4 regions of the Janthinobacterium sp. BJB304 genome follow, and region 1 is predicted to be linked to each of the others. Evidence: predicted binding sites of a transcription regulator. Region 1 holds the regulator's gene; each other region holds the start of a gene.

Region 1 (7,708 bases):
CTGATCACGGAAGACCCGCAAGGCTACCAGTTCATCACCTTCTGGGCCGATCCCGGCAAGCTGGCCACGTTCCGCCAGAAGCGCGATGGCGCCGGCGACCTGTGGGTCGAAGGCGAAGCGGAGCGCGTGGAATACGACAACAAGACGGAAGTGGTGAAACTGTTTTCCAAGGCCAAGCTGACGCGCCTGGAAGGCACGAAAGTGACCGACGTGGCCAATGGCGCCTTCATCTCGTATGACAGCCGCAAGGAAGTATTCAAGATGGAAAATTCTGACAGCGGCACCAGCACCTCCGACGGCGGCAGCGTGCGCATGGTGATCCAGCCGAAGACCAAGGCGCCCGCGGCGGAGAAAGCGCCGGCCACACCTGTGCCAGGAACGAAATAATGGACAATACCCGTTGCGGCAGCACCCTGATCGTTCGCGGACTGCAGAAAACCTATGGAAAGCGGCAAGTCGTGCATGATGTCTCGCTGCAAGTCGAATGCGGCGAAGTGGTGGGGCTGCTGGGCCCGAACGGCGCCGGCAAGACCACCTCGTTCTACATGATCGTCGGCCTGGTGCCGTCGGATGGCGGCAGCATCGACATCAGCGGCGTGGACATTTCCAGCCTGCCGATCCACCGCCGCGCGCAGATGGGCCTGTCGTATCTGCCGCAGGAGGCGTCCGTGTTCCGCAAGCTGACGGTGGAAGACAATATCCGCGCCGTGCTGGAAATCCAGACCGTCGAAGGCCGTCCTTTGAAGAAGGCCGAGATCGAGGAACGCCTGGATAAACTGCTGGCCGACTTGCAGATTGAAAAGTTGCGCGAGAACCAGGCGCTGTCCCTGTCGGGCGGCGAGCGCCGCCGCGTGGAAATCGCCCGCGCCCTGGCCACCGATCCCCGTTTCGTGCTGCTCGACGAACCGTTCGCCGGCGTCGACCCGATCGCCGTGATCGAGATCCAGCGCATCGTGCGCTTCTTGAAGGAGCGCAATATCGGCGTGCTGATCACCGATCATAATGTGCGCGAGACGCTGGGTATTTGCGACCGTGCCTACATCATCAACCAGGGCTCGGTACTGGCGTCGGGACGCCCCGACGACATCATCGCGAACGAGTCGGTACGCCGGGTCTATCTGGGCGAACACTTCCGCATGTAAGCCAATGAAACAATCATTGCAGCTGCGCACTTCGCAGCACCTGGCACTGACGCCGCAGTTGCAGCAATCGATACGCCTGTTGCAATTGTCTACTCTGGAATTGCACCAGGAACTCGAGCAACTGCTGACGGACAATCCCTTGCTCGAGCGCCTCGACGATCCGCTCGACCGTTCGCTGCGCCTGCTGTCCGACGGGGCCTTGAGCTCCACGGCCGCGCCGGCCGAAGCGCCGCCCCAGCCGCCAGGCCAGGAGGCGCCCGCGGCGCCGGCCGAAGCGGAAACCTTTGACGGCGAGGCGGGCGAGGGCCCGGCCGCCGCGGATGGCGGCGACAGCGACTGGAGCGAGGCGAGCCGGGGCAAGGCGCCCGACGACGAAGATTCCCGCCCGCAACTGGAGGCCCATCACTGCACCCTGCGCGAACACCTGATGGAGCAGATGCGCGTGACGGTGCTCGAATTGCGCGACCGCGCGCTGGTCGAGCTGATCATCGACGCGCTCGACGACAATGGCTACCTGGAAGAGTCGCTCGACGACATCCTGGCGCGCCTGCCGGAAGAGCTGGAAATCGATGCCGACGAGATGCGCACGGCCTTGTCGCTGCTGCAAAGTTTCGATCCGCCCGGCGTGGGCGCGCGCAATGCGTCCGAATGCCTGGCGCTGCAAATCAAGCGCTTGCCGCACATCGCCATGGTGACGCGGCGCATGGCCCTCGTCATCGTGGAAAAGCACCTGGCCTGGTTTGCCCAGCGCGATTTCAACAAGCTGAAAAAAGCCCTCGATTGCGACGATGAAGACTTGCGTGAAGCGCAGACGGTAATTCGCCAGTGCAACCCGCATCCGGGCGCCGTGTTCGCTGCGGACGTGTCCGATTACGTGGTGCCCGACGTCGTCGTCAAGCGCGCGCGCAATGGCTGGCAAGTGACCCTGAACAACGACGTCATGCCGCGCCTGCGCGTCAATGCCATGTACGCCAACTTGCTCAAGCAGGGCAAGGGCGAGGGCGCCATGGGTGCACAGTTGCAGGAAGCCAAGTGGCTGATCAAGAATATGCGCCAGCGCTTCGACACGATTCTGCGCGTGGCGCAGGCGATAGTAGAAAGACAAAAGAACTTTTTCTCGCATGGAGCCGTTGCCATGCGCCCCCTTGTGCTCCGTGAAATAGCTGATACACTGGGTTTACACGAGAGTACTATCTCGCGGGTAACAACTCAAAAGTACATGCTGACCCCGCACGGCATGTTCGAGTTGAAATATTTCTTTGGTAGCCACGTCGCCACCGAAGCGGGGGGCGAAGCGTCATCGACGGCGATACGGGCATTGATCGTGCAACTGACAGGAGCAGAAGACCCTAAAAATCCTTTATCCGACAGTAAGATTGCGGACATGCTGGGGGAACAAGGCATGGTGATTGCGCGACGTACTGTTGCCAAATACCGGGAAGCATTAAAAATTCCGCCAGTGAGCCTGCGTAAGTGTTTGTAAGTTTTTTTCGGTTCCTCTGCGGGCCGGATACGATGGACCGCACGAACCCGATCATCTTTAGGAGTGTGTATGAATCTCACCATCAGCGGACATCATCTCGAAGTGACACCAGCCATCCGTGAATACGTACAAACGAAGCTGGAGCGCGTGAAACGTCATTTCGATCAAGTTATCGATATCGCCGTGATTCTGACCGTGGATAACCTCAAAGAGAAAGAAAAACGTCAAAAGGCCGAAGTCAACCTGCGTCTGAGTGGCAAAACTGTCTATGTGGAAAGCCTGGCGCACGACCTGTATGCCGCAATCGATACCCTGATCGACAAGCTCGATAGGCAAGTGATGAAATACAAAACCAAAGTGCAAGGGCACGGTAAAGAGGCGATCAAGCATCTGCCAGACAGTTCGGAAGAAGAATTCGCCCCCGCCTAAGCGGCCCGCGACTTTCAACCGGCTGTGATCAACTAAGGGCGCACATTGCGCCCTTTTTTGCGCCCGTAGCTGTCGAACGCAATGTTCCCCGCGCAGGCGCTAAAATGTTGGCACTTTCACTTCTTTCCTGCCTGCCATGAGCGACCTCGTCCAGATTTCCATCCGCCACCGCACGGGCCACATCGTGCTCGACCGTCCGAAAGCCTTGAATTCCCTGTCGCTGGAGATGGTGCGCGCCCTGAGCGCGGCCTTGCTGGCCTGGCGCGACGATCCGCAGGTGGACGCCGTGGTGATCCGCTCCAGCAGCGAAAAAGCCCTGTGCGCCGGCGGCGACATCCGTTTCTTTTACGACGCTGGCCTGGCCACGCCACAGGGCGGCAGCGCCTTGCTGGAAGATTTCTTTACGGAAGAATATGCTTTAAATCATTTGATCCATTTTTATCCGAAACCGTATATCGCCGTCATGGATGGGGTGGTGATGGGCGGCGGCATGGGCGTGGCGCAAGCGGGGCCCGGCAACCGCCTGCGCATCGTCACGGGCCGCACGCGCATGGCCATGCCGGAAGTCAATATCGGCCTGTTCCCCGATGTGGGCGGCAGTTACTTTTTGTCCCGTCTGGCGGGTCAGCTGGGCCTGTACCTGGGCTTGACGGGTTTGACGATCAACGCGGCCGACGCCCTCTACACGGGCCTGGCCGATGTCTACCTGCCCGAGGCGCAGATGGGGGCGCTGCTGGCCCTGTTCGAGTCCACGCCGGGCGAAGGCTTGCCGGTCGCTATCAAGGCACTGGCGGCACCATTCCAGGCCGAGGCGGGCGCTTCCCCCCTGGGCACGGCGCGCGCGGCGCTGGACCGCCACTTCAGCGCGGGTTCGGTGGCCGCCATCATGGCCTCGCTGGCGCAGGACGACGGCGCATTCGCGGCGAAGGCGCTGGCGGCCATGCGCCTGCGCTCGCCCTTGATGATGTCGGTGACCCTGGAGTTGCTGCAGCGGGGCGCCCACCTGGGCGTGGCCGATTGCCTGCGCATGGAGCGCACGGTGGTGCGCCACAATTTCGAACATGGCGAAGTGCTCGAGGGCGTGCGCGCGCTGGTGGTCGACAAGGACAATGCCCCGCGCTGGCAGCCTGCCAGCCTGGACGGGGTCGACGCGGCCATGGTGGCGCGTTTCTTCGCCCCCGTGTGGCCGGCGCAAGCCCATCCGCTGCGCCACCTCGACTGATTAAGAGCGCTCGCGGTGGCGCAGCACGACTCTTTCTTTGGGGCCGAAATACTGCGCCAGCCGTTCCGCCATGTACACGGAACGGTGCTGGCCGCCCGTGCAGCCCAGCGCCACCGTCAAATAGCTGCGGTTGTCGGACTTGAACGACGGCAACCATTTTTCGATGAAGGCGCGGATGTCGGCCAGCAGCTCCAGCGCGCTCGGTTGCGCGTCGAGGAAAGCGATCACGGGCGCGTCGCGGCCGTCGAGCGGGCGCAGGGCCAGGTCGTAATACGGATTGGGCAAGGCCCGCACGTCGAAGACGAAATCGGCATCGAGCGGCACGCCCAGCTTGAAGGCGAACGATTCGAAGAACAGAGTCAGCGGCGCGCGCTCTGAGGCGACGATATCCTTGATCCATGCGCGCAATTTGTTGGCGCTCAGTTCCGAGGTATCGATCACATGGCCCAGCTGTTCGATGGCCGACAGGCGTTCGCGTTCTTCCGAGATGCACTCGATCAGGGTGCGGCGGCTGGCCGGATTCTGGTTCGGGCGCAACTCGTGCGACAGCGGATGGCTGCGCCGCGTTTCCGAGAAGCGCGCCACCAGCGAATGCGTGGTGGCTGTCAGGAACATGACCTTGACGTCATGTCCCTGGTCACGCAGCAGCGCGACATTGTGCGGCAAGCTGACGAGCGATTCGGCGCTGCGCGCATCGACGGCTACGGCCAGTTGCGGCGTGCCTTCGTCGAGCAAGGTTTGCACCAGGCTCGGCAGCAAGGCCGGCGGCAGGTTGTCGACGCAATAGTAGCCGGTATCTTCCAGCACATTGAGCGCGACGGATTTACCGGAGCCGGATATTCCGGTGATAAGGACGATATGCATAGCCCGATCATACAATAAAGACCGGCACCGCGCTCCCGAGGCAATTATCTTTACAAATTATTGCAATTTTGGCTGTGGTATTTCTTTGCTGCACGCGCCAACAATGCTGTCGGATTACGCGGGGCCTTGCCCCGCTAATCCGACCTACGTTGCTAATCGCCGCTCATGGCGAGGCGTTGCCGTTCCATGAACTCCTGCAAGGTATCGATGCCGCGCAGCTGCAGAATCGTGTTGCGCACGGCCGCTTCCAGCAGGACGGCGATGTTGCGGCCGGCGGCGACGGGGATGACGACCTTGCGCACGGGCAGACCGAGTACGTCTTCCGTGGGAAACAGGAAAGGCAGGCGCTCGACTTCTTCTTCCAGCGCGTTGCGGCGCACCAGGTGGACGATCAGTTTCAAGCGCATCTTGCGGCGCACGGCCGTTTCGCCAAAGATGGCCTTGATGTCGAGCAAGCCCAGGCCCCGCACTTCCAGCAGGTTTTGCAGCAGGGGCGGGCAGCGGCCTTCGATCATGTTCGGCGCGATGCGCGAGAATTCGACGGCGTCGTCGGCCACCAGGCCGTGGCTGCGCGAAATCAGCTCCAGCCCCAGCTCGCTCTTGCCCAGGCCCGAATCGCCCGTGATCAGCACGCCCACGCCCAGCACGTCCATGAACACGCCATGCATGATGATGCGCTGCGCCAGTTTTTTCGACAGGTAGACGCGCAGAAAGTCGATCACTTGCGCGGCCGGCAGCGGGGTGGAGAACAGGGGAATGTTTTGCTCGTCGCAGATGGCGAGGATGTCGGGCGGCGTTTCCAGCCCTTGCGCGATGATCAGCGCGGGCGGACCGCCGGCGATCAGCTCGCCGATCACGTGGGTACGCGTGTTGACCTTCAGGCGCTGATAGTAGTTGATTTCCTGGTGACCGAAGACCTGGATGCGGCCCGGATGGATCAGGTTCAAGTGGCCTACCTGGTCGGCGGCCGACGAGACGTCGCCCGAGATCAGGCGTTCGCCGCCGGGGAAGCCGGCGAACCAGCCCAGTTGCAGACTTTCACGATTGTCGTCGTACAGGCGTTGTATCGTCAGCGGCGTTTGCAACATGGCAGTCTTCTTCAGGAGTGGAGGAATACCTGAAGTTTAACCCGCCGCTTGCAGACTGGGTTGCCAATTGACGATGCGCGAATGCACGGATTTCGGTTCCGGATCCGTGGCCAATGCCGTGCGGAAGGCGTCATCGGAAAACATTTCGGCGATTTCCGACAGGATTTCCAGATGTTGCTGGGTGACGTGATCGGGAATCAGCAGGAAAAACAGCAGATTGACGGGCTTGCCATCGGGCGACTCGAACGGAATCGGTTCGGCCAGGCGCACGAAGGCGCCCAGCGGCGATTTCAAGGTCTTGCTGCCCTTGACTCTGCCATGCGGCACGGCCACGCCATGACCCAGACCGGTCGAGCCCAGGCGTTCGCGGGCAAACAGATTGTCCGAGACGGTAGAGCGGGCGATGCCGTAATTGTTTTCGAAGATCAGGCCGGCTTGCTCGAAGGCGCGCTTCTTGCTGGAAACTTCCAGGTCCAGCAGGACGTTTTCGAGGGATAGTATTTTGCTAAGATTAGTCATGACACTCAATGAAATGGTGCAATGCGCAGAGGGCTTGCGAGCCGAATTATAGGCCTGTTTTCGCGGCCTGTAACGCCAATTCTCAACAGTATACGTCCGCTGCGGGCGCAGTGGGCGCTACAGCCAATGTGACCATCATTTTAGCAAAAAAATAACATCGGCGTGTATCGGCTATTTCTTGATTAAAAACACGCGGCGCGCCGGTTTTTCCGCCGCCGAATGCCGATTTTCCGATTTTTCAGCGTCTTTGACATGCTCTGCGGCACTACTGCAACGTTGTTTTAAAACACAGCCAACATTCCTGTTGGCATGGTTTTGGGGTGTTGCGCGGTGTTGCCTAGCGTTACTGGCGCGCGTTGCGCAGATTGCCCGGCATCGCTCCCGTGCTGAAGTTGCTGCGCCAGGGATTGATGTCGAGGCCGCCGCGGCGCGTATAGCGCGCATACACGGACAGTTTTTGGGGCTTGCACTGACGCAAGATATCGACAAAGATGCGCTCCACGCATTGCTCGTGGAATTCATTGTGTTCGCGGAAACCGATCAGGTAGCGCAACAGGCTTTCCTGGTCGATCTGCGGCCCCGCATACGCGATCTGCACGCTGCCCCAGTCGGGCTGGCCCGTCACCAGGCAATTTGATTTGAGCAGGTGCGAGACGAGCTTTTCTTCCACGGGCGCTTCATCGAGCGCCGCCTTCAAGAGCAGCGGCGAGGGCGTGTATTGCGTGATTTCCAGGTCCAGGCGGTCGAGCAGCACGCCATCGAACTCGCCCATTTTGAGCTTGCCGAAATCTTCCTGCAAGGTCAGTTCCACTTGCACGGGCGCGCCAAAACCGTTCGACAAATCCTGCTTGAGCAGGGCCAGCAGCGCTTGCGGGCTGTCCAGCTTGGTCTGGTTGAACGAGTTCAGGTAGAGCTTGAACGATTTCGATTCGATGATGTTGGGCGAATCAGCCGGCGCGCT
Region 2 (7,708 bases), on a different contig from region 1:
CGCCATTTCCACCACCTCCGAAATGCACCGCTTCCTCGTCGAACAGCATGGCTGGCTGACGCAGACGCAATTCAACGAGTCGATCGCCATCGCCCAGGCCGCACCCGGCCCCAATGTGCTGTTCGTCGCCCTGATGGGCTGGAACGTGGGCATGAATGCGGGCAGCTACACGGCCGCCTATCTCGGCGTGTTCATCACGATGGTGGGCATCATGCTGCCCAGCACTACCCTGACCTACGTGGCGGCCCAGTGGGGCTACCGCAACCGCGACCTGCGCCCCGTGCGCGCCTTCAAGCAGGGCATGGCGCCCATCGTCGTCGCCCTCCTGATTTCCACGGGCATGATCCTGGGCGGCGCCAACCATGACATCCGCACCGACTGGCCCCTGTGGAGCCTGTCCATCGTGGCCGGCCTGATCATCTGGCGCACGAAGATCCATTTATTGTGGCTGCTGGCGGCCGGCGCCGTGCTGGGCTGGCTCCAGCTCGTCTGACCTTACACGGCCAGGTGCCGCTTCACCTCGTCGCCATCCATCTGTTCCGCCTTGCCGCTGGCCACCACCTGCCCCCGCGACAGCACGATGAAGTCGTCGGCCAGTTCGCGGGCGAAATCGAAATACTGTTCGCACAGCACGATGGCCATGTCGCCCCGCTGTTTCAACAAGGAAATGACCCTGCCGATATCCTTGATGACGGAGGGCTGGATACCCTCCGTCGGCTCGTCGAAGATGATCAATTGCGGCTCGGCCAGCAGGGCGCGGGCGATGGCCAGTTGCTGCTGTTGCCCGCCGGACAAATCGCCGCCGCGCCGCTGCAGCATCTCCTTGAGCACGGGGAACAGCTCATACACGTGGGGATCGATGCGCGAGGCCAGCCTGCCCCGCTTCACCGCCATGCCCATCAGCAAGTTTTCCTCGACCGTCAGGCGCGCAAAGATGTCGCGCCCCTGCGGCACGTAGGCGATGCCCAGCCTGGCGCGCGCATGCGGCGCCAATCTCGTGATGTCATGCCCGTTGAAGAGCACCTTGCCCTGCGCTACGGGCAGCACGCCCATCAGGCATTTGAGCAAGGTCGTCTTGCCCACGCCATTACGCCCTAGCAAGGCCAGGCATTCGCCCTTGCGCGCCGACAGGTCGATGCCGCGCAAGGTATGCGAGGAGCCATAGTATTGATTTAATTCTTGCACTTCGAGCATGGTTACCTTCCCAGATAGACTTCGATGACCCTCTCGTCGGCTTGCACTTCGTCCATGCGGCCCTGCGCCAGCACGGCCCCTTCATGCAGCACGGTGACGATGCCTTGCTGGGCGATTTCCGTAACGAAACCCATGTCGTGCTCGACCACCATGATCGAATGCTTGCCGCGCAATTCATTGAGGAGCTCCGCCGTGCGCGCCGTTTCCGCGTCCGACATGCCGGCCACGGGTTCATCCAATAAAATCAGCTGCGGCTCCTGCATCAGCAGCATGCCGATTTCCAGCCATTGCTTTTGCCCGTGCGACAGCAAACCGGCCGGTCGCGCCTCGTGGCCGTTGAGGCGTATCAAGCGCAAGATCGCTTCGATCCTGCCCGCCTGCTCGGACGACAGGCGCGCAAACAGGGTGGGCGCCACGCGCTTGTCCATTTTCATCGCCAGTTCCAGGTTGTCAAACACCGTGTGCTGTTCGAACACGGTGGGACGCTGGAATTTGCGGCCGATGCCTGCGTGGGCGATTTGCGCTTCCGTCATGGTGGCCAGATTCATGGTCTGGCCGAACCAGGCCGTGCCGGACGTGGGCCGCGTCTTGCCGGTGATCACGTCCATCATAGTCGTCTTGCCCGCGCCATTCGGGCCGATAATGCAGCGCAACTCGCCCACGGAAATATCGAGGCTCAGCTTGTTGATGGCCTTGAAGCCGTCGAACGACACGCTGATGTCTTCCAGATACAAAATGGCGCCATGCGTCGTATCGACACCCTCGCCTTTTACGCGCGCATACGTGGCGCCAGCCTCGGTGCCGGCCATGCCGGGCAACATGCGGATACTCATGCGGCCTCCTCTGCCACGGCGGCGACTTTTTTACGTTTAAGCTTGTTCAAGACACCGAGCATGCCTTGTTGCATGAACAGCGTCACGCCGATGAACAGCAAACCCAGCGCGAACAGCCACAATTCCGGCAAGACGGCCGTGAACCAGCTTTTCAAGCCGTTCACGGTAAAAGCGCCCACAATCGGACCGAGCAAGGTACCGCGCCCGCCCACCGCCACCCACACGACCATCTCGATGGAGTTCGCGGGCGACATTTCGGACGGATTGATGATGCCCACCTGCGGCACGTACAGGGCGCCGGCGATGCCGCACAGGACGGCCGACAAGGTCCAGACGAACAGCTTGAACCACAGCGGGTTGTAGCCGAGGAACATCAGCCGCGCCTCACTGTCGCGCACGCCCTGCAGCACCCTGCCCAGTTTCGAGCGGACGATGGCGCGCGCGCCCACCAGCGCCGCCAGCAGGAAAGCCAGGGTCAGCAGAAACAGCACGGCCCGGGTGGCGGGCGCCGTGACGCTGTAGCCCAATATCGTCTTGAAATCCGTGAAGCCATTGTTGCCGCCAAAGCCGGTGTCGTTGCGGAAAAACAGCAGCATGAAGGCATACGTCATCGCTTGCGTGATGATGGAAAAATACACGCCCTTGATGCGCGACCGAAACGCGAAATAACCGAAGACGAAGGCCAGCACGCCCGGCACCAGCACGACGAGGGCCATGCAGTACCAGAAATGTTCCGTGAAGGCCCAGTACCACGGATAGGTTTTCCAGTCGAGAAAGACCATGAAGTCGGGCAAGCTGCTGCGGTACTGGCCCTGGTCGCCGATGGCGCGCATCAGATACATGCCGTGCGCATACGCGCCCAGCGCAAAGAACACGCCGTGTCCCAGCGACAGGATACCCGTGTAGCCCCAGACGAGGTCCAGCGCCAGCGCGGCCAGCGCGTAGCACATGAACTTGCCCACCAGCGCCACCGTGTAGGCGGATACGTGCAAGGCATGCCCTTCGGCAAACGCCAGGTTAAAAATCGGCAACAACGCGGTCAGCACCGTGCAGGCGGCAATCGCCAGCCAGACGGGCCGCGTGAACAGGCCAGGCTTGGATTGATATGAGGTAATCATTCGACGCTGCGTCCCTTCATGGCAAACAGGCCCTGCGGCCGGCGCTGGATGAAAATGATGATGAATATCAAAATGGCGATCTTCGCCAGCACGGCGCCCGCCACCGGTTCGAGGAATTTGTTGACTTCGCCCAGTCCCACCGCGGCGATCACGGTGCCGGCCAGCTGGCCCACGCCACCGAGCACCACCACCATGAAGGAATCGACGATATAGCTTTGGCCCAGGTCCGGCCCCACATTGCCCAGCTGCGACAGGGCCACGCCACCGAGCCCGGCGATGCCGGAACCGAGGCCGAAGGTGAGCATGTCGACCTTGCCCGTGGCCACGCCCACGCAATCGGCCATGCGGCGGTTTTGCGTAACGGCCCGCACGAACAGTCCCAGCCGCGTCTTGTTGAGGATCAACCACACGGCCACCACCACGACGATGGCAAAGCCGATGATGGCCAGGCGGTTGTACGGCAGCACGAGGCCGCCCAGCACGGTGACGCCGCCCGACATCCAGGCCGGGTTGGCCACTTCCACGTTTTGCGCGCCGAAGATCGTGCGGACCAGCTGCATGAGGATCAGGCTGATGCCCCAGGTGGCCAGCAGGGTTTCCAGCGGCCGCCCGTACAGCCAGCGGATCACCGTGCGTTCCAGTGCCACGCCCACCAGGCCGGCAACAAAAAAGGCGGCCGGCAAGGCGGCCAGCAGATACGCATCCTGCAGGCCAGGCAGATAGGTGCGGAAAAACAGCTGGCACAGATAGGTCGTGTAAGCGCCTATCATCAGCAATTCGCCGTGCGCCATGTTGATGATGCCCATCAGGCCGAAGGTGATGGCCAGGCCCAGCGCGGCCAGCAGCAGCACGCTGCCCAGCGAAATGCCGTAAAACACGTTGCCGGCCAATTCCATGCGCGCCACTCTGCCCTTGATCTGGCGCATGGTGTCGATGGCCGCCAGCTGCACGGCTTCATCGGGCTCGCCAGCCTTGCCGTCCGGCCCCCGCTCCAGCATGGCTTGCAGCACCGGCAGCAAACGCGCATCGCTGCTGCCCGCCAGCGCCAGCACGGCGGCCTTGCGCGTGGCGGCGTCGGGTGCATGCAGGTTGGCGCTGGCGATCAGCACTTGCAATAGTTGTTGAATTTCAGCGTCGCTTTCCCGCGCCAGCGCGGTGCGGATCAGGGGGAGCTGCGCGGGGTCGACCGCCTTTTGCAAGGCTTGCGCGGCCGCCAGGCGGGCGCTGCGCTCCGGCGCCAGCAACTGCAAACCCGACAAGGCGCCTGCCACGGCCGCGCGCAAGCGGTTGTTGACCATCACGCCATCGATGCCGTCGGGCATCGGCACGTTCCGGCCGATTGCCGGGTCAACCGCCTGCTCGCCGTCGACGATGTACACCTTGCCGTCGGGCGCGGCGTACAAGGCGTCGTCCTGCAAGGCTTGCAGCACCTTGGCAGCCTCGGGCGTGGCCAGGGCGGCGATCTGCGCCACGGCGGCGACCCTGGCGTCGGGATCGTCGCCGGCCAGCGGCTTGAGCAGGTCGGGAGGGATGGCGGCCTGCGCCAGCGAGGATAGCAACAGGCAGGCGAGGACCAGCAGTTTGGGGAGAAGCTGCATGTGCATGGATTCCATGTAGTAAAGCCGAAGTCTTGATAGGTATCCTTCCCCCAAAGACAAGGACAGGGGTCTGACCCCAGCTCTTTGCCTGGGGTTGCGGCGACGAATCGACGCGCAAGCTTTTTACAGCTTCTGCTTGCCCTCATTGCCCTTGATATACGGGCTCCACGGCTGGGCGCGTATCGGTTCCTTGGTTTTCCACACGACATTGAATTGCCCATCGGCCTTGATCTCGCCGATCATCACGGGCTTGTGCAAGTGGTGGTTCGTTGCATCCATGGTCAGGGTAAAGCCCGATGGCGCTTTCACTCTCTGGCCCGCCATGGCGGCGATCACCTTGTCCGTGTCCGTCGATTTCGCCTTTTCCACGGCTTGCGCCCACATGTGGATGCCGACATAGGTCGCTTCCATCGGGTCGTTCGTCACCACCGAACCCGCGTTCGGCAGCTTTTGCGCCACCGCATACGCCTTCCACTGCTTGATGAAGGCGGTATTTACCGGATTCTTGACGGATTCAAAGTAATTCCACGCCGCCAGATGACCGAGCAAGGGCTTGGTATCGATGCCGCGCAGCTCTTCCTCGCCCACGGAAAACGCGACGACGGGCACGTCCGTGGCTTTCAAGCCCGCATTGCCCAGTTCCTTGTAGAACGGCACGTTGGAATCGCCATTGATGGTGGAAATGACGGCCGTCTTGCCGCCCGTGGAAAACTTCTTGATGTTGGCGACGATGGTTTGATAGTCGGCATGGCCGAACGGCGTGTAGACCTCGCTGATATCGCTGTCCTTGACTCCCTTGCTTTTCAAAAAGGCGCGCAGGATCTTGTTGGTGGTGCGCGGATACACGTAATCCGTGCCCAGCAGCACGAAACGCTTGGCCCCGCCGCCATCTGTGCTCATCAAATATTCCACGGCGGGGATCGCCTGCTGGTTCGGCGCGGCGCCCGTATAAAACACATTCTTTTCCAGCTCTTCCCCCTCGTATTGCACGGGGTAAAACAGCAGGCTGTTGAGTTCCTTGAACACGGGCAAAACCGACTTGCGCGACACGGACGTCCAGCAGCCGAATACCACGGCCACCTTATCCTGCGCCACCAATTGTCTCGCTTTTTCCGCGAACAAAGGCCAGTTCGACGCCGGGTCAACGACGACGGCCTCCAGCTTCTTGCCCAGCACGCCGCCCTTGGCATTGATCTCGGCGATCGTCATCAGGGCCACATCCTTGAGCGACGTTTCGGAAATGGCCATGGTACCCGACAGGGAGTGCAGAATGCCGACCTTGATCGTATCGGCGGCCAGGGCTGCCTGCATATAAGTGGACGTGGCCAGGGCGAATGCGCCGGCGGCGGCCGCTTTCAGGATGATGCGTCGTGACATGGGGACTCCTGTGATGGGTTCGTGGGGGTCGAGCTGGGTCTGCCATGTTGTTAAAGCAGAATGCATGCCAGGGCGCCACCTACAGGTGCCGACAGGAAGGGATGGCAACGGTGGCGCGCGGCCCACCGTTTTGGTGCGGCAGCGCCACTTGCTGGGGAGTCCGGGAGCTGCCCCGGCATGGGAAAACAAAGATAAAAATAAAGCAACAAGATCATTAGTTAAAAACTAATTGAGCTTTCTTGATAAGCGCACTAAGATGGGGCCCTCTTATGTCGCATTGCTTGGCGGCGTAAGTAAACATGAAATCAGCATGTCTCTTGCTACTTTCCCTTTACTTAACTCACTTAGGTAGTTCACTCATGAAAAATATGATCGCGGGCGTGTGCGCCCTGTTGATGTTGAGCGCATGCGCCGCGCCTACGGCCCCGGCAGGTGGCACAAGCACGAGCCAAGTCAAGGTCGACGACGAAGGCAGTACGGGCAGCAATATCAAGAAACGTCCGAAAAAAGCGGCTGAAGTCGTGTCTATCAGCACGGCGAACCGCAGCGCCTGATCAAGCTGCGACAAGCATGTGACGCCGTTCCAGGGCCTGCCACGCGCAGGCCCTGTTCATGTCTGGGGCGTGCCTAGCGCTTGATACCTCTCAAGCGGCGCCAGCCCTTGCGGCCCAGCGGGAACAGCAGCACGAAAGCGATCAGCCACGGCAGGATGTAAGCCATGGCCGTGATGGCGTTGGCCACGCCTTCCGACAGGTTGTCCGTGAAATTGCCCAGCGCGCGCTTGACGGGGCGCCAGAACGATTGCTTGCCTTCGGCGCTGATCATCACGTTCAGCAAGTCCGTGTCGATGCGCTGCATCAATAGCGCATTGGCCGCCGTCGCCTGCTCCAGCTCCACTTGCACGGTGGCCAGTTCCTTGGTCACCTTGATCAGCGCATCGACATTCGCGCCAGAGCGCTTTTCCAGGTCTTGCAACTGCGCCTGGTACTGTTTCAGCATCTCCAGGCGCTTCTTGCTGTCGAGCACAGGACGGCCCAGGTCTTCCACCTTGGTGCCCTGGCTGGTGACGTCGCCTTCGGCCGCGACCAGCGCGACGAGTTTTTTGATGCCGGCCGGCTTGGCGCGCATGCTGATGCGCGCATGCACGTAACGGCCCCCGTCGATGCTGGAATCGAGCAGCAGGCAGCCGTTTTCCGTATCGGCCTTGCAGGCGGCGACCACTTTTTCATACAGGGGCCGCACTTGCGCCTCGCTCGTATCGACGCTGACATTATGTTCATAGGCAAGAAACTCGCTGCCTTTTTCCTTGCCGTCGAGACGCGCGGCGCTCGATTGCCCGCCGCTCTCGCCCTTGCCGCCGCAACCGGCCAGTAACATCAGGCCGAACAGACCAACATACACTTTTTTCATGATTTCTTTCTTGAGATTATTTTTGCAGCGGCAACAATTCGATATCGGGCAAGTGCGCGGCCACATCCTGCACGGTCGCATGGCCGGTCAGCGATGCGATCACCTGCGGCAGCGGTGCCGGCCAGATTTCCGGCAGATCGCGCTCTTCCGGCGCCAGCACGGGAAAGGCCAGTTGCTC
Region 3 (7,708 bases), on a different contig from region 1:
GGAAATCATCGGGTCGGAGAGGATCAGCGCATGCACGTCGATGAACGCGCCCAGCTCCGTGGGCGCATCCTTGGGTAGCTCGTTCCACAGGGTCTGCAGTTCCTTGTGGACGGTGGCGATGGCGCTTTGCAGGCGCTGGACTTCGGCTTCGATCTGTTCCTGGGCGACCAGGTAATGTTTGACGTCAAGGGCGGCCGGCGCCAGCAGATGTGCGCGGCCGATGGCGATGCCGCGGGAAACCGGGATGCCGTGGAGCGTGAAAGATGCCATGGGTTGACCTGTCGGAATGCGGCTGCGGCTGCGTTCGGCGGGCATTACTCGCCTTCGCCAAACCTGTCATTAATCAGGGCGGTGAGCGCATCGACACATGCCTGCTCATCATCGCCCTCGGCTTCCAGGGTCACTTTCGCGCCCTTGCCGGCGGCCAGCATCATCACGCCCATGATGGACTTGGCGTTGATGCGGCGCGCGTTGCGGGTCAGCCAGACGTCGCTCTTGAACTTGGCGGCGAGCTGGGTAAATTTGGCGGAGGCGCGTGCGTGCAGTCCCAGCTTGTTGATGATTTCGAGTTCTCTTTGAATCATTTTTGTATGGTCTCTATCCCTGAATGCACTACGCTGATGACAATCTTGGCCTATAAAACCCGCCGCCTTCAGGGCGGCGGCCATGTACTTCCTTACTCGCCCACGCGAATGCGGTTATCGACGCGCACGGCGCCGCTTTGCGCGCCGGCCAGCGCCATCTCCACCACCACGTCGAGCGTGTCGCGGCGATACGTGATGGCGCGCAGCAGCATCGGCAGGCTGATGCCGGCGATGACTTCCACCCTGCCCGCATCGGCCAGCTTATTGCAGCAGTTCGACGGCGTGCCGCCCTTCACGTCGGTAATCACCAGCACGCCGGAACCGTCGTCGAGACGGCAGATGGCGTCCGACGCCAGCTTTTGCACTTCCGCCAGATCCTGGTCGGCGACGACGTCGATGGCTTCAAACCGCTCCGTTGGACCGCGAAACACATGCGCGCAGGCGGCGATGAAAGCCTGTCCCAGCGGTGCATGTGTCATGAGCAAGATCCCTACCATAGTCATTTCACCTTCTAGCGCTGCTGCGCTTGCGCAACGCCATGCTCGACGGCGTCGACAAACATGGCAGCCACATCAAAACCCGTTTGCTGCATGATTTCCTGGAAGCAGGTCGGGCTGGTGACATTGACTTCCGTCAGATAGTCGCCGATCACGTCCAATCCTACCAGCATCAGGCCACGCGCGGCCAGGATCGGGCCCAGCTTTTCTGCGATTTCCAGGTCGCGCGCCGTCAATGGCTGCGCCACGCCCGTGCCGCCGGCGGCCAGGTTGCCCCGCACTTCGCCCGCCTGCGGGATGCGCGCCAGCGAAAACGGCACCGGCTTGCCGCCGATGACGAGGATGCGCTTGTCGCCCTTGACAATGTCGGCGATAAAACGCTGCGCCATGATGGTCTGCGCGCCGTTCTCGCTCAAGGTCTCGATGATGGCGCCCAGGTTCAGGCCATCGGCCTTGACGCGGAAGATGCCCGTGCCGCCCATGCCGTCGAGCGGCTTGAAGATGACGTCCTGGTGTTTGGCGTGGAAGGCGCGCAGGCGCGCTTCATCCGACGTCACCAGGGTCGGCGACGTGAATTCGGAAAACTGGGCAATGGCCAGCTTTTCATTGTTGTCGCGGATGGCGGACGGCTTGTTGAAGACGTGCGCGCCCTGCTTTTCCGCCAGTTCCAGCAAATACGTGCCGTACACGTATTCCATGTCGAATGGCGGGTCCTTGCGCTCGATGATGGCGTCCAGGGCCGACAGGCGCACTTCCTCGGTCGAGACGACCTTGTACCAATCGTGTTCGTCGCCCGTCAGCTCGAGGTGGTTTACCCGTGCCGTGACGATGCCCTCTTCCAGCGCCATGTCCTTCTGTTCGAACGCGTACACGGCATGACCGCGTTTGGCCGCCTCGCGCATCATGGCGAAGGTGGAATCTTTGTAAGTCTTGAAGCCTGCCAGCGGGTCGGCAAGGAATGCAATTTTCATGGTGCGTCCAATCGGGGAGCCTGGATAAGGAATGCTTGATTCTAGCCGAGATCGCCAGGTGCGGTAGTCACCGCGCCCGGCAAGCTGCGGGGAGGGATCAATACACCTCGGGATTCGGGTCCGTGCGCTCCATTTCCAGCGACGCGGCCAGCAAGGCCAGGCGCGCCACCACGCCATACACATAGAAGCGGTTCGGCGCGGCCGTGCCCGGCTTGGCCTTCAAGTCCGGCACGGCATGCTGCTGGGCAAACGCCAGCGGCACGTACTGCGAGCCGGGCGCGTTCAGGTTCTGGTCGACGCCCTTTTCCGCGTGCACGCGGTAGAAACCGCCCACCACATAGCGGTCGATCATGTAGACGACCGGTTCCGCCACGGCATCCTTGATGCTTTCAAACGTGGGCACGCCTTCCTGGATGATGACGTCGGTGACGACCTTGCCGTCCTTGACGATGGACATCTTGTCGCGCTGCTTGCGCGACAGGTCGCGCACTTCGCTGGCGTCGCGCACCGTCATGATGCCCGTGCCATACGTGCCCGCATCGGGCTTGACGATGACAAACGGCTTTTCCTTGATGCCGTATTCCTTGTATTTCTTGCGGATCTTGGCCAGCAGCACGTCGACGCTGGCGGCCAGCGCATCTTCGCCCTCGCCTTCCTGGAAATTGACGTCGCTGCACTTGGCGTGGAAGGGATTGAGCATCCACGGGTCGACATCGATCATCTTGCCGAATTTTTTCACCACTTCATCGTAGGCCGTGTAGTGGTTGCTCTTGCGGCGCAAGGCCCAGCCCGCGTGCAAGGGCGGCAGCAGGCTTTGTTCATGAATATTTTGCAAGATATCAGGGATGCCATCCGACAAGTCGTTATTCAGCAGAATCGTGCACGGGTCGAAATCCTTCAAGCCCAGGCGGCGGCCGTTGTTCAGGCGCACGAGGGGCTCGATGACGAGCATGTTGCCGTCCGGCAGGGCCAGCGGTGTCGGCTGGGTGATCTCGGGCGACCACGAACCGAAGCGCACGTGCAGCCCCGTCTGGCGGAAGATCTGCATCAGGCGCGCCACGTTCTGCAGGTATTGCGGCGTGGTGTTGTGTAATTCCGGCACGATCAGCAGGTTGCGGGCGTCCGGGCAATACTTGTCGATGGCAGCCATGGCCGCCTGCACGGACAGGGGCAGCATTTCCGTGGCCAGGTTGTGAAAACCGCCAGGGAACAGATTGGTATCGACGGGCGCCAGCTTGTAGCCCGCGTTACGCAAGTCTACAGAGCAATAGAAGGGCGGCGTGTGTTCTTGCCACTCCATGCGAAACCAGCGCTCAATGGCCGGCGTCGCGGCCAGAATCTTTTTTTCGAGGTCGAGCAGCGGTCCGGTCAGGGCCGTGACGAGATGGGGAACCATAGTTACATCCTTAAATTATGTGCAGTATTCAAAAAAGCACACAGAACTGCCGACTATATTACCGTGTAAGTACCCCAAATCGGGGCAAAACCCTTGTTTTAAAGACCTTTTCCATTCCCACAACGAAAAAAAGGCACCTCAATGAGGCGCCTTTCTGGCCGGACATGCCGCGCCGGGGCGCTGGCATGTCAGATCCTTGTTATTTAACCATGATACGCTTGCTCGCCATGGCTGGTGATGTCGAGGCCTTCGCGCTCTTCTTCTTCCGGTACGCGCAAGCCGATGACGATGTCGACCAGTTTATAGGCGACGACGGAGACGACGGCCGACCAGACGATGGTGGTGCCGACCGCTTGCGCCTGCACCCACACCTGATGACCGATCGAATACGGATCGGCCGACATCTTGTTCGTCACATAGTCGAAGATGCCCTGGCCGCCCAATTGTGGTGCAGCAAACACACCCGTCAGCAAGGCGCCGAGGATACCGCCCACGCCATGCACGCCGAACACGTCGAGCGAATCGTCGGCGCCGATCAGGCGTTTCAGGCCATTCACGCCCCACAGGCAGACGATACCGGCCAGCAGGCCGATGACCAGGCCGCCCATCGGGCCGACAAAGCCGGCCGCCGGGGTGATCGCCACCAGGCCGGCCACGGCGCCCGAGGCGCCACCGAGCATGGATGGCTTGCCTTTGCTGATCCACTCGCCAAATACCCACGACAGGGTGGCGGCGGCAGTGGCCAGCAAGGTGTTGACGAAGGCCAGGGCCGCCACGTCGCCCGCTTCCAGCGAGGAACCGGCATTGAAACCGAACCAGCCCACCCACAGCAGCGAAGCGCCGATCATGGTCATCGTCAGCGAGTGCGGCGCCATCGATTCGCGGCCGTAGCCAACGCGCTTGCCGATCATGATCGCACCCACCAGGCCGGCGACGGCGGCATTGATGTGCACCACGGTGCCGCCGGCGAAGTCCAGCGCGCCTTTTTGCCAGATCCAGCCCGCTTTCAGGGCTTCGCTGGCCGAGGTGGCGGCATTGGTGATCAGGTCAGGACCGGTCCAGAACCACACCATGTGGGCGGCCGGCAGGTAGGCGAACGTGAACCACAGCACGACGAAGGCCAGCACGGCGGCAAACTTGGCGCGCTCGGCAAACGCGCCGACGATCAGCGCACAGGTGATGGCGGCAAACGTGCCCTGGAAGGCGACGAAGACGAACTCTGGAATGACGACGCCCTTGCTGAAGGTGGCGGCGGCGGCAAACGTGCCCTTTGCCGGATCCCAGATACCGTTCAGGAACAGGCGGTCGAAGCCACCGAAGAAGGCGGTTTTTTCCGTAAAGGCGATCGAGTAGCCGTAGATACACCACAACACGATGACCAGCGCGAACACCATGAACACTTGCATCAGCACCGACAGCATGTTCTTCGAGCGCACCAGGCCGCCGTAGAACAGGGCCAGGCCGGGGATGGTCATCAAGATCACCAGCAAGGTGGAAATCATCATGAAGCTGGTATCGCCCTTGTTGGCGACGGGCGCGGCGGCTGGCGCTGCAGCGGCAGCGGCCGGCGCTGCAGCCGCCGGTGCTGCTGCGTCAGGCACCGGCGTGACGGCGGGGGCGGCAACGGCCGTGGTCGTGGCTGCCTCGGTCTTGACAGGGGCATCGGCAAAGCTTGGCGCGGCGACGCCAAACGCGCACACACAGGCAAACCCAGCGAGCAATTTTGTTATATTTTTACGCATCAATATTCCCCTTAGAGCGCTTCGTTACCGGTTTCACCGGTACGGATGCGGATGACTTGTTCCAGGTTGTAGACGAAAATCTTGCCGTCGCCGATTTTACCGGTACGCGCAGCGCCTTCGATCGCTTCGATGGCCTGGTCGACAATGGCGTCATCGACGGCCGCTTCAATCTTGGTTTTTGGCAAAAAATCAACGACATACTCGGCGCCACGGTAGAGTTCCGTGTGGCCTTTCTGGCGGCCGAAACCTTTGACTTCGGTGACGGTAATGCCTTGCACATTGATAGCCGACAAGGCTTCGCGTACTTCGTCCAGTTTGAACGGTTTAATGATTGCAGTAATCATTTTCATGGCAGTCTCGCTTAAAAGGTTTTGGATACGGTCAGCACGAGACCGGATTTCGCCAGATTCTTGCCATTCGGTGCCAGCGACGTGATGTTGGCCTTGACGGCGGCCAGAGCCACGGTCACCACGCCGAAATCCTTGGTCACGCCGAACTTGACATCGTTATAGCTGAGGGCATCGTTGTGCGCGACTTTCTGGCGGCCGATATGCACGTTCATGATGTAGCCGTCGATCAGATCGAAGTTGCCGCCCACATCGAGGTAGCCGCTGTTCTTGCTGTCAGGCACGCCGAACAGATTGGTCGTCGAGTGCGAGTACTTGATGTACAGCGGACCATAGCCGAGCTGACCGTACAGCTCGAAGGTGTTCGCGTTGGTGCTCAGCCCATTCGACGGATAGAAGTAGTACAGGCCGCCCACATCGTAGGTGAAATCCTTGCTGATCTCGCCTCGTTTGCCGCCGTAGATATCCCATTCCAGGTTGGTATCGCCGCCGCCGTCCTTGATCCATTTGATGCTCGACAGCCAGCTCCCCACGTACAAACCCGTCGGGTTGTGGGTATAGTCGGCGCCGCCGCTGATGGCAGGGTCGAGACGGCTTTGCGACACGCCACGGTAGCGGTAGTCGCTGGTCAGCGCCACGTTGTAGCTCACCACGTTATCAGGTACGGCTTCGGCCGCAGCAGGCGCCGCCACTGCATCCTGGGCCATGGCGCTGCCGCACATGGCGGTCATGGCCAGCGTCAACGCTGCAGCTAAAGTCATGTTCTTGGACAGATTCTTCATGGCGATTCCCTTTTATTGAACTTTTAAAGCGGTTGAGGTTTAAAATCTTGGCTGGAGATCACAAAGCGTTCATACCTTCTTTAGCAGAATACGTGCCAGCTCTCTTGCCACCTTGACAGGTGCGTTTCCGGCCATACATACCCTGCAAGCCGCTGGGCATGCGGAAATACGCTGCTGAAGCGTTGTGGATTTGCCTATTTTCGCACCAGATTAACACCGCTGTGCACCGCAATGGTGCGATGCACATGCCGCACCATAAAAGGACTGATCATGGACATGAATACCTTCTTTAACGACTTGCAAGGCAAGATCCACCAGGCCATCGAGAACTCGCCGGCCAAGGATATCGAGAAAAACGTGAAATCGATGATGACCCAAGGCTTCGCACGCCTCGATCTCGTCACGCGCGAAGAATTCGATATCCAGGCGCAAGTGCTGGCCAAGACCCGCGCCAAGCTCGACGCACTGGAATTGCGCCTGATCGAACTGGAAACCCGTCTGAACGAACCCAAGGCCAAGGTGTAAGGTTGTAAGGTTGTAAGGTTGTAAGGTTGTAAGATTGTAAGGTGACGCCAGCCAGACCACGTTACTGACGGCCTTGCTGGCATAGCTCAAGCCTGACGGCGTTTCACGCGCTAGACTGAGACTGCCCGCGCCCGCGCTACAGGGGAGTTTGATGAGTCTGGCCGTCCTGAAAAGCCGCGCCCTGGCCGGCATGGAAGCGCCCGAGGTAAGTGTCGAAGTCCACCTTGCCAACGGTTTGCCTTCATTTACCATTGTTGGCCCGATATACACTAAAATCGGTGCATGACAAATATCGCCTACTCATATATAAGGTTCAGCCATTCCAGCCAGCAGCACGGTGGAAGTCTTGAACGACAAGACTCAAGAGCTATTGAGTACGCCTCTCGCAAGGGCTTGACACTTGATACAACGCTGAACATGCGAGACCTAGGAGTATCAGGTTACACAGGCAAGAACATCACAGATGGTGCGCTGGGTAGCTTCGTCAAGGCGATTGAGTGCGGCACAGTGCCGAAAGGCTCCTTTCTACTCATTGAAGACATTGATAGGCTCTCACGCCTCCCGGTGATGGAGGCTCTGGACGTATTCCAGTCCATCATAAAGGGTGGAGTAACAGTCGTGACACTGAAAGACGAAAGGGAGTACAGCCGAGCCAGCCAGATCAACAACTGGCTTGAACTTATGCCTATCCTTGTATCGATGGGGAGAGCGCACGAGGAGTCCTCGCGTAAGTCAACACTGCTTGGCAGTGCTTGGAGAAGGAAGAAGCAAGCCGCTGCAGACGAACTTAAGCCAATGGGCAACAACGCTCCTAGGTGGCTGGAGTACGTTAAAGAGGACAAGGCCAACGGCATCAGTGCCTGC
Region 4 (7,708 bases), on a different contig from region 1:
CCTCATCCAAAGCTGAGAGAACTGCTACATGCACCGCGATTTTTCGGAAGTGAATTCGAAGGGCGAAGTACTGATCGTTGAAGATACGCCGGCTTCGCTGAAGCTGTTGAGCGATTTGCTGGGCGGCGCCGGCTACGCGGTGCGCCAGGCGCCGAACGGCGAACTGGCCCTGTGGACGGCCCAGGCGCGCCCGCCGGAGCTGATCCTGCTCGACGTGCGCATGCCCGGCCTCGACGGCTTTGAAGTGTGCCGCCGCCTGAAGGAGATACCGTCCCTGCAGCAGGTGCCGGTGATCTTCCTGTCGGCCCAGTACGATACGGACGACAAGGTGCGCGGCTTTGCGCTGGGCGCCGTCGACTTCATCGCCAAGCCCTTCCAGGCCGAGGAAATCCTCGCCCGCACCGATGCCCATGTGCGTCTGGCGCGGGCGCAGCTGCAGCTGGCGCAGGAGCGCGCCAACCTGGAACGCCGGGTGGCCGAACGCACGGCCGAACTGGAACAGGTGGCCAGCACGCTGGCGCGCGAAGTGCAGATCCGCCGCGCCAATGAAGAATTGCTGCGCCTGTCGGGTCAGGTCTTCGAAGCGACCCAGGACGCCATCCTGATCACGGATCCGGCCGGCATCATCGTCACGGCCAATCCCGCCTTTACCCGCATCACCGGCTACGCGGCGCAGGAAGTGGTGGGCACGGACATCATGCGCCTGCATGCCGAGTACACGGGCGAAGCGGTGCTGCTGGCCTTGCGCCAGGGCTTGCGCAGCAGCGGCTGCTGGTCAGGCGAGGTGCAGACGCGGCGCAAGAGCGGCGACACCTATCCCTGTTTGCTCAGCGTCTCCACCGTGCACGGCCCGGACGGCGCCGTCGTCAACTATGTGGGCGTCTTCCTCGACATCAGCGAGCGCAAGGCCGAGCAGCATCTGATCGATTTCCTCTCCTACCACGACGCGCTGACGGGTTTGCCGAACCGCGTGCTGCTGCGCGAGCGCTTCGAACAGGCGCGCGCGAACGCCGTGCGCGATAGCCAGCAGGTGGTGCTGATGTGCCTGGACCTGGACCGCTTCAAGAACATCAACGATTCGCACGGCCAGGCCGTCGGCGACAAGGCGCTGCAGGTGGTGGCGCGCTTCCTGTCCGGCTGCGTACGCGAGGGCGACACCGTGGTGCGCCAGGGCGGCGACGAATTCCAGATACTGCTGCAGGACGATGCCCTGCTGGGACGTACCCTGGGGCTGGCGCAAACCATCCTGGCCGGCTTGCGCGAAGAATTGAGTGTTGACGGCGAGCGCCTGGCGCTGACCACCAGCATCGGCATCGCCATGTGCCCGGCAGACGGCGACAGCCTCGACGACGTGCTGCGCCATGCCGACACGGCCCTCGTGCGCGCCAAGGAAATGGGGCGCGACCATTACGCCTTCTTCACGGAGCGCATGGGCAGCGATATCCGCGCCCGCCTGGCCATGCAGCAGCAGCTGCGCGGCGCCATCGGCCGCGATGAATTCGAAGTGCACTACCAGCCGCAGATGTGCTTGCGCACGGGCGCCATGCTGGGTGCGGAAGCGTTATTGCGCTGGAATAACCCTGTGCTGGGCAAGGTGCCGCCCGGCCTGTTCATCGCGCTGGCCGAGGAATATGGCTTGATCACGGCTATCGGAGAATGGGTGCTTGAAAGCGTGTGCGCGCAGATCCGCGTGTGGCACGATGCGGGCCTGGGCAGCATCAAGGTGGCCGTCAACCTGTCTGGCAAGCAGTTCGCGCAGGACCGCACGGTGCCCTTCGTCGAGGCGGCCCTGCGCAAGTACGGCATCGCGCCCGCCTGCCTGGGCATCGAGATCACGGAAAGCACGGTGATGGGCGACCCGGACAAGGCGGTGGCGGCCCTCACGCGCCTGAAGGACATCGGCGTGGGCATTTCGCTCGACGACTTCGGCACCGGCTATTCCAGCCTCGGTTACCTGAAGCGCTTTCCCATCGACGTGCTGAAGATCGACAAATCCTTCGTCGACGACGTCACCACCAGCAGCAGCGACGCGGCCATCGCCCGTTCCGTCATCTCGCTGGCGCACAACCTCGATATGCGCGTCATCGCCGAAGGCGTGGAAACGCGCGAGCAGGTCGCCTTCCTGACGGAACACGGCTGCGATGAAATGCAGGGCTATTATTTCAGCCGCCCCCTGGGCGCCGCACTGTTTACGGCCTTGCTGCGCGAACGGCGCACCCTGGCCATGGCCCAGGCATAAGCGCCGCGGTGCGGTCGGTGCACCATGCCGGTGCATTCGCTGCAACGCGGTGCACGATTCTCACGTTTCCTTCACCTGATGCTGGCACATATCCTGCTTAGGTAATCGCTTATTTACGCGATTGCCCCGCATGCCAGACAGCAGCCACCCAGTCATGCCTCCACCAGCCAGCGCACACGGCGCCTGGCAGGCGCAGCTGCGCCTGGGCTTCGCGCTGCACGATGGCGTCAGCCGCCTCGTCGAGCGCGCGCACAGCGGCCCCCTGCGCGTGCAAAAGCCTCTGTATCCGGAAGGCGGTGGCGTCTGCCACGCCATCATCATCCATCCGCCCGGCGGCGTGGTGGGCGGCGACCAGCTGGCCGTCGACGCCACGGCGGGCGAGGGCGCACACGCCTTGCTCACGTCACCGGGCGCCGCCAAATGGTACCGCGCCAACGGCCATGTCTCGGGCCAGCACATCGTGCTGCGCGCGGGCAGCGGCGCCGCCATCGAGTGGCTGCCGCAGGAAAGCATTTTCTTCGACCAGGCCTGCGTGCGCCTGCGACATGAGGTGGACCTAGCGGCGGACGCCGGCTACATCGGCTGCGACATCGTTTGCCTGGGCCGCAGCGCCGCAGGCGAAATTTTTAATACGGGCAGCATCAGCCAGCAGGTGCAGATCCGCCGCGGCGGCAAGCTGCTGTGGTGGGAGCAGGGCGTGCTGGCCGCCGGCGGCGCCCTGATGGCCAGCCCCCTGGGATTGGGCGGGCACACGGTATGCGCCACCCTGATCGCCGTCGGCACGCAAGTTTCCCCTGCCGTGCTAGCTGCCGTGCGCGAGATCGCCGTGCCGGAAGGCGCGGCGTTTGGCGCCACGCACATGAAATCGCTGGTGGTGGTGCGCCTGCTGTGCGGCGACAGCGAGGCGGCGCGCCGCATCATGCTGGCCGCCTGGCAGTTGCTGCGCCCCGCCATGCTGGGACGCGACGCCGTCGTGCCCCGCATCTGGAACACTTAATCAGGAAAGAAGCGCAAGGAAAACCATGGACCTGACTCCCCGCGAAAAAGACAAGCTGCTCATTTTTACGGCCGCGCTGCTGGCCGAACGGCGCCTGGCGCGCGGCTTGAAATTGAATTACCCGGAAGCGGTGGCCCTGATCAGCGCCGCCATCATGGAAGGCGCGCGCGACGGCAAGTCGGTGGCGCAGCTGATGTCGGACGGCACCAAGATACTCTCGCGCGCCGACGTCATGGACGGCATCGCCGAGATGATCCCCGACATCCAGGTAGAAGCGACCTTCCCCGACGGCAGCAAGCTGGTGACCGTGCACCACCCGATACCGTAACCTACAAGCGACATTGACAGGAGCCCCTCATGACCCCAGGCGAATACCAATTGGAAGAAGGCGAAATCAGCTTGAATGCGGGGCGCGCCACGGCCACCGTGGTGGTGGCCAACCGCGGCGACCGGCCCATCCAGGTCGGCTCGCACTTTCACTTTTTTGAAGTCAATCCGGCGCTGGCCTTCGAGCGCTGGCGTGCCTACGGCATGCGCCTCAATATCACGGCCGGCACGGCCGTGCGCTTCGAACCGGGCCAGCAGCGCACGGTGGAACTGGTGGCGCTGGCGGGCGAACGCAAGGTTTACGGCTTCAACGGCGAAGTGATGGGCGAACTGCAAGACACACCACCGGGAAAGGATTGAGATGGCCAGCATTCCCCGCAGCGCGTATGCCGAGATGTTCGGCCCCACCAAGGGCGACCGCATCCGCCTGGCCGACACGGAACTGTTCATCGAGATCGAGCATGACTACGCGATCTACGGCGAAGAGGTGAAATTCGGCGGCGGCAAGGTGATCCGCGACGGCATGGGCCAGTCGCAGCGCTGCGCGGCCGAGGTGATGGATACCGTCATCACGAATGCCGTCATCCTCGACCACTGGGGCATCGTGAAGGCCGACATCGGCCTGAAAAACGGTCTGATCTTCGGCATCGGCAAGGCGGGCAATCCCGACATCCAGCCCGGCGTGACCCTAGCCATCGGCGGCGCCACGGAAATCATCGCCGGCGAAGGCATGATCGTCACGGCCGGCGGCGTCGACACGCACATCCACTTCATCTGCCCGCAGCAGATCGAGGAAGCGCTGATGAGCGGCGTGACCACCATGCTGGGCGGCGGCACGGGGCCGGCCGTGGGCACGGCCGCCACCACCTGCACGCCGGGACCGTGGCACTTGCACGCCATGCTGGCGGCCGCCGACGCCTTCCCGATGAACCTGGGCTTCATGGGAAAAGGTAACGTCAGCTTGCCGCTGCCCCTGGAAGAACAGGTGCGCGCGGGCGCCATCGGCCTGAAACTGCACGAGGACTGGGGCAGCACGCCGGCCGCCATCGACAATTGCCTGTCCGTTGCGGACCGCATGGATATCCAGGTGGCGCTGCACAGCGACACCCTCAACGAGGGGGGATTTCTCGAGCACACCCTGGCCGCCTTCAAGGACCGCACCATCCACACGTTTCACACGGAAGGGGCGGGCGGCGGCCATGCGCCCGACATCATCGCCGCCGTGGGCCAGTCCAACGTACTGCCCTCGTCGACCAACCCCACGCGCCCCTTCACCGTCAACACGCTCGACGAGCACCTGGACATGCTGATGGTGTGCCACCACCTGGACCCGGCCATTGCCGAAGACGTGGCCTTTGCCGAGTCGCGCATCCGCCGCGAAACCATCGCCGCGGAAGACATTCTGCACGATATCGGCGCCATCTCGATGATGTCGTCCGACTCGCAGGCGATGGGCCGCGTCGGCGAAGTGATCATGCGCACCTGGCAGACGGCGCACAAGATGAAGGTGCAGCGGGGCGCCCTGGCGCCCGACACGGCACGCAGCGACAATTTTCGCGCCAAGCGCTATATCGCCAAGTACACGATCAACCCGGCCATCACGCACGGGATATCGCACGTGGTCGGTTCCATCGAGGCGGGCAAGATCGCCGACATCGTGCTGTGGAAGCCGGCCTTCTTTGGCGTCAAGCCGTCGATGATTTTAAAGGGCGGCATGATCGCCGCCGCGCAGATGGGCGACCCGAACGCCTCGATCCCCACGCCGCAGCCCGTGCATTACCGCATGATGTTCGGCGCCTTCGGCGGCGGCCTGAAAAAGTCGTTCACCTTTGTCTCGCAGGCGGCCTACGACCTCGATATCGGCCATCAGCTCAAACTGAATAAATCCGTCATCGCCGTGAAAAACATGCGCGGCTTGCGCAAGCACGACATGATCCACAACGGCGCCACGCCGCACATGGAAGTGGACCCGGAAACCTACGCCGTGCGCGCCGACGGCCAGCTGCTCGTGTGCGAGGCGGCGGCCGTGCTGCCCATGGCGCAGCGCTATTTTCTATTTTAAGCGGGAGACATCATGCTGACTTTGCATACCAAACTGGCGGCTGACGATCCTCGCGCCGCCGTTGCCCAACTCGTGCTGCCCTACGACCAGCGCGAAAAATGCCGGCTGCGCGCCGTGCTGTCGAATGGCGAGGACGTGGCCGTGTTCACCGTGCGCGGCACGGTGCTGCGCGACGGCGAGCGCATGACGGGGCCGGGCGGGCAGGTGGTGCAGATCGTCGCCGCGCGCGAACCGACCTACCTGGTGCGCTGCGCGGATGCGCACACTTTGCTGCGGTGCGCTTTCCACCTGGGGAACCGCCACACCCAGGCGCAGGTAGGCGACGGCTTTTTGCGCATCCGCAAGGACGTGGTGTTGAAGGAGATGCTCGAAGGCTTGCGGGCGACCGTGACGGAAGAAAGCGCGCCGTTCGAACCGGAAGCGGGCGCGTATGGCAGCGGCCATGGCCACCACGACGGCCACGGCCAGCACTTGCTGGCACCCGTGCCGCTGCGGCAGAAAATCCACCGCCCCGGCGATACGCCGGGCGCCGCCTGATGCAGGCCTCGGCCCTGCTGCATCTGCTGCAGTTCGCCAGCCCGGCCTTGCCGATCGGCGCCTACAGCTATTCGCAGGGGCTGGAAGCGGCGCTCGAATCGGGCCTGGTGACGGATGCGGCCACGGCGCGCGTATGGATTGCGCAACACCTGGCGCACGTGATGGCGCGCTGGGAAGCGCCTTTGTGCTGGCGGCTGATGCAGGCGTTTGCAGCGCAGGATCTGCGCGCCGTGCAGCGCTGGAGCGAGCGCTTCATCGCTTCGCGCGATACGGCGGAATTTCGCGCCGAAACCATCCAGATGGGCTATTCCTTGACCAAGCTGCTGGCCGAGCTGGGCGTGGCCGACGGCGTCTTGATCGACATGCTGCAGGGCCAGCCTGAAGTGGCTTTACCCACGGCGTATGCCTGCGCCGTGGCGGCGCTGGCCATTCCGCGCGAAGAAGCGCTGCTGGCCATGCTGTTCGCCTGGGCGGAAAACCAGGTGCTCGTCTGCGTGAAATCCGTGCCGCTGGGGCAGGTGGCGGGCCAGCGCTTGCTGCTGTCGCTGCGGCCGGACCTGGAAGCGGCGGCCCTCGCGGCGCAAACCTTGCCAGACGACGAGATGGGCAACTGGGCGCCAGGCCTGTCGCTGCTGTCGATGCGGCACGAAGTGCAGTACAGCCGCTTGTACCGTTCCTGAACTATTCAATGAGAGAGCAAACATGACATCGATTACCTCCAATCCCTTGCGCGTTGGCATCGGCGGGCCCGTCGGCTCGGGCAAGACGGCCCTGTGCGAAATGCTGTGCAAGGGCATGCGCGAGCGCTACGACATGGCCGTCATCACGAACGACATTTACACCAAGGAAGACATGGAAATCCTGCTGCGCGCCGATGCCTTGCCGGCCGAACGCCTGATGGGAGTGGAGACGGGCGGCTGCCCGCACACGGCGATCCGCGAGGACGCGTCGATCAACCTGGAAGCGATCGCGCGCATGCAGGCAGATTTTCCGCATCTTGATTTGATCCTGGTCGAATCGGGCGGCGACAATCTGGCCGCCACCTTCAGCCCGGAACTGTCGGACCTGACGATCTACGTGATCGACGTGGCCGGCGGCGAAAAAATCCCGCGCAAGGGCGGCCCCGGCATCACGCGCTCCGATTTGTTGATCATCAACAAGACGGACCTGGCGCCGTATGTGGGCGCCAACCTCGACGTGATGGCGCAGGATGCCAGGCGCATGCGCGGCGAGCGCCCCTTCGTGTTTACCAACCTGCGCAGCGGCGACGGCGTGCAGATCGTCATCGATTTTATCCGCGAGCAAGGTTTGCTCGATCAACCAGGCAAGGAGCTGCAATGAGCGCAACACTGACGAAGAAAGCAGCCGCCGTGGCGGCCCTGTGCCTGTTGGCCTTGCCCGCGATGGCCCACCCAGGCCATGGCGAGAGCGTGGGCTTTCTGGCCGGTTTCGCCCATCCGTTCACGGGCATCGACCATTTGCTGGCCATGCTGGGCGTGGGTCTGTGGGGCGGCCAGCAGCGCCGCGGCTGGGGGCAGCCCGCCAC

What was found. Region 1 encodes sigma-54, which starts transcription at its own class of promoters, with help from an activator protein. Its sites were predicted from a motif close to TGGCANGNAANCTGCTTT; they were not measured.
Region 2: urtA (urea ABC transporter substrate-binding protein) is a predicted target of sigma-54. The motif match lies at 6,173-6,190, and genes of this name have one in related genera.
Region 3: CSQ95_RS12285 (TorF family putative porin) is a predicted target of sigma-54. The motif match lies at 6,400-6,417, and genes of this name have one in related genera.
Region 4: CSQ95_RS26120 (urease accessory protein UreD) is a predicted target of sigma-54. The motif match lies at 2,322-2,339, and genes of this name have one in related genera.

The regions. Positions count from the first base shown of each region.
Region 1 is NZ_PDZN01000006.1:118,299-126,006, reverse strand. It holds gene lptA (lipopolysaccharide transport periplasmic protein LptA) at 1-387, shown strand, start outside; gene lptB (LPS export ABC transporter ATP-binding protein) at 387-1,142, shown strand; gene CSQ95_RS09200 (RNA polymerase factor sigma-54) at 1,147-2,625, shown strand; gene hpf (ribosome hibernation-promoting factor, HPF/YfiA family) at 2,695-3,054, shown strand; gene CSQ95_RS09190 (enoyl-CoA hydratase/isomerase family protein) at 3,191-4,276, shown strand; gene rapZ (RNase adapter RapZ) at 4,277-5,140, opposite strand; gene hprK (HPr(Ser) kinase/phosphatase) at 5,293-6,228, opposite strand; gene CSQ95_RS09175 (PTS sugar transporter subunit IIA) at 6,265-6,747, opposite strand; gene queF (NADPH-dependent 7-cyano-7-deazaguanine reductase QueF) at 7,091-7,708, opposite strand, start outside.
Region 2 is NZ_PDZN01000037.1:889-8,596, reverse strand. It holds gene CSQ95_RS28130 (chromate transporter) at 1-493, shown strand, start outside; gene urtE (urea ABC transporter ATP-binding subunit UrtE) at 496-1,194, opposite strand; gene urtD (urea ABC transporter ATP-binding protein UrtD) at 1,197-2,027, opposite strand; gene urtC (urea ABC transporter permease subunit UrtC) at 2,024-3,145, opposite strand; gene urtB (urea ABC transporter permease subunit UrtB) at 3,142-4,743, opposite strand; gene urtA (urea ABC transporter substrate-binding protein) at 4,867-6,120, opposite strand; gene CSQ95_RS28100 (hypothetical protein) at 6,480-6,674, shown strand; gene CSQ95_RS28095 (DUF4349 domain-containing protein) at 6,748-7,530, opposite strand; gene CSQ95_RS28090 (transglutaminase family protein) at 7,547-7,708, opposite strand, start outside.
Region 3 is NZ_PDZN01000009.1:10,808-18,515, reverse strand. It holds gene ptsP (phosphoenolpyruvate--protein phosphotransferase) at 1-270, opposite strand, end outside; gene CSQ95_RS12315 (HPr family phosphocarrier protein) at 315-584, opposite strand; gene CSQ95_RS12310 (PTS sugar transporter subunit IIA) at 677-1,081, opposite strand; gene gshB (glutathione synthase) at 1,096-2,052, opposite strand; gene gshA (glutamate--cysteine ligase) at 2,150-3,448, opposite strand; gene CSQ95_RS12295 (ammonium transporter) at 3,652-5,190, opposite strand; gene CSQ95_RS12290 (P-II family nitrogen regulator) at 5,202-5,540, opposite strand; gene CSQ95_RS12285 (TorF family putative porin) at 5,552-6,319, opposite strand; gene CSQ95_RS12280 (accessory factor UbiK family protein) at 6,590-6,844, shown strand; gene CSQ95_RS29835 (hypothetical protein) at 6,996-7,130, shown strand; gene CSQ95_RS12275 (recombinase family protein) at 7,127-7,708, shown strand, end outside.
Region 4 is NZ_PDZN01000029.1:56,337-64,044, reverse strand. It holds gene CSQ95_RS26125 (GGDEF domain-containing response regulator) at 29-2,239, shown strand; gene CSQ95_RS26120 (urease accessory protein UreD) at 2,394-3,236, shown strand; gene CSQ95_RS26115 (urease subunit gamma) at 3,262-3,564, shown strand; gene CSQ95_RS26110 (urease subunit beta) at 3,594-3,923, shown strand; gene ureC (urease subunit alpha) at 3,925-5,625, shown strand; gene ureE (urease accessory protein UreE) at 5,638-6,162, shown strand; gene CSQ95_RS26095 (urease accessory protein UreF) at 6,162-6,842, shown strand; gene ureG (urease accessory protein UreG) at 6,865-7,503, shown strand; gene CSQ95_RS26085 (HupE/UreJ family protein) at 7,500-7,708, shown strand, end outside.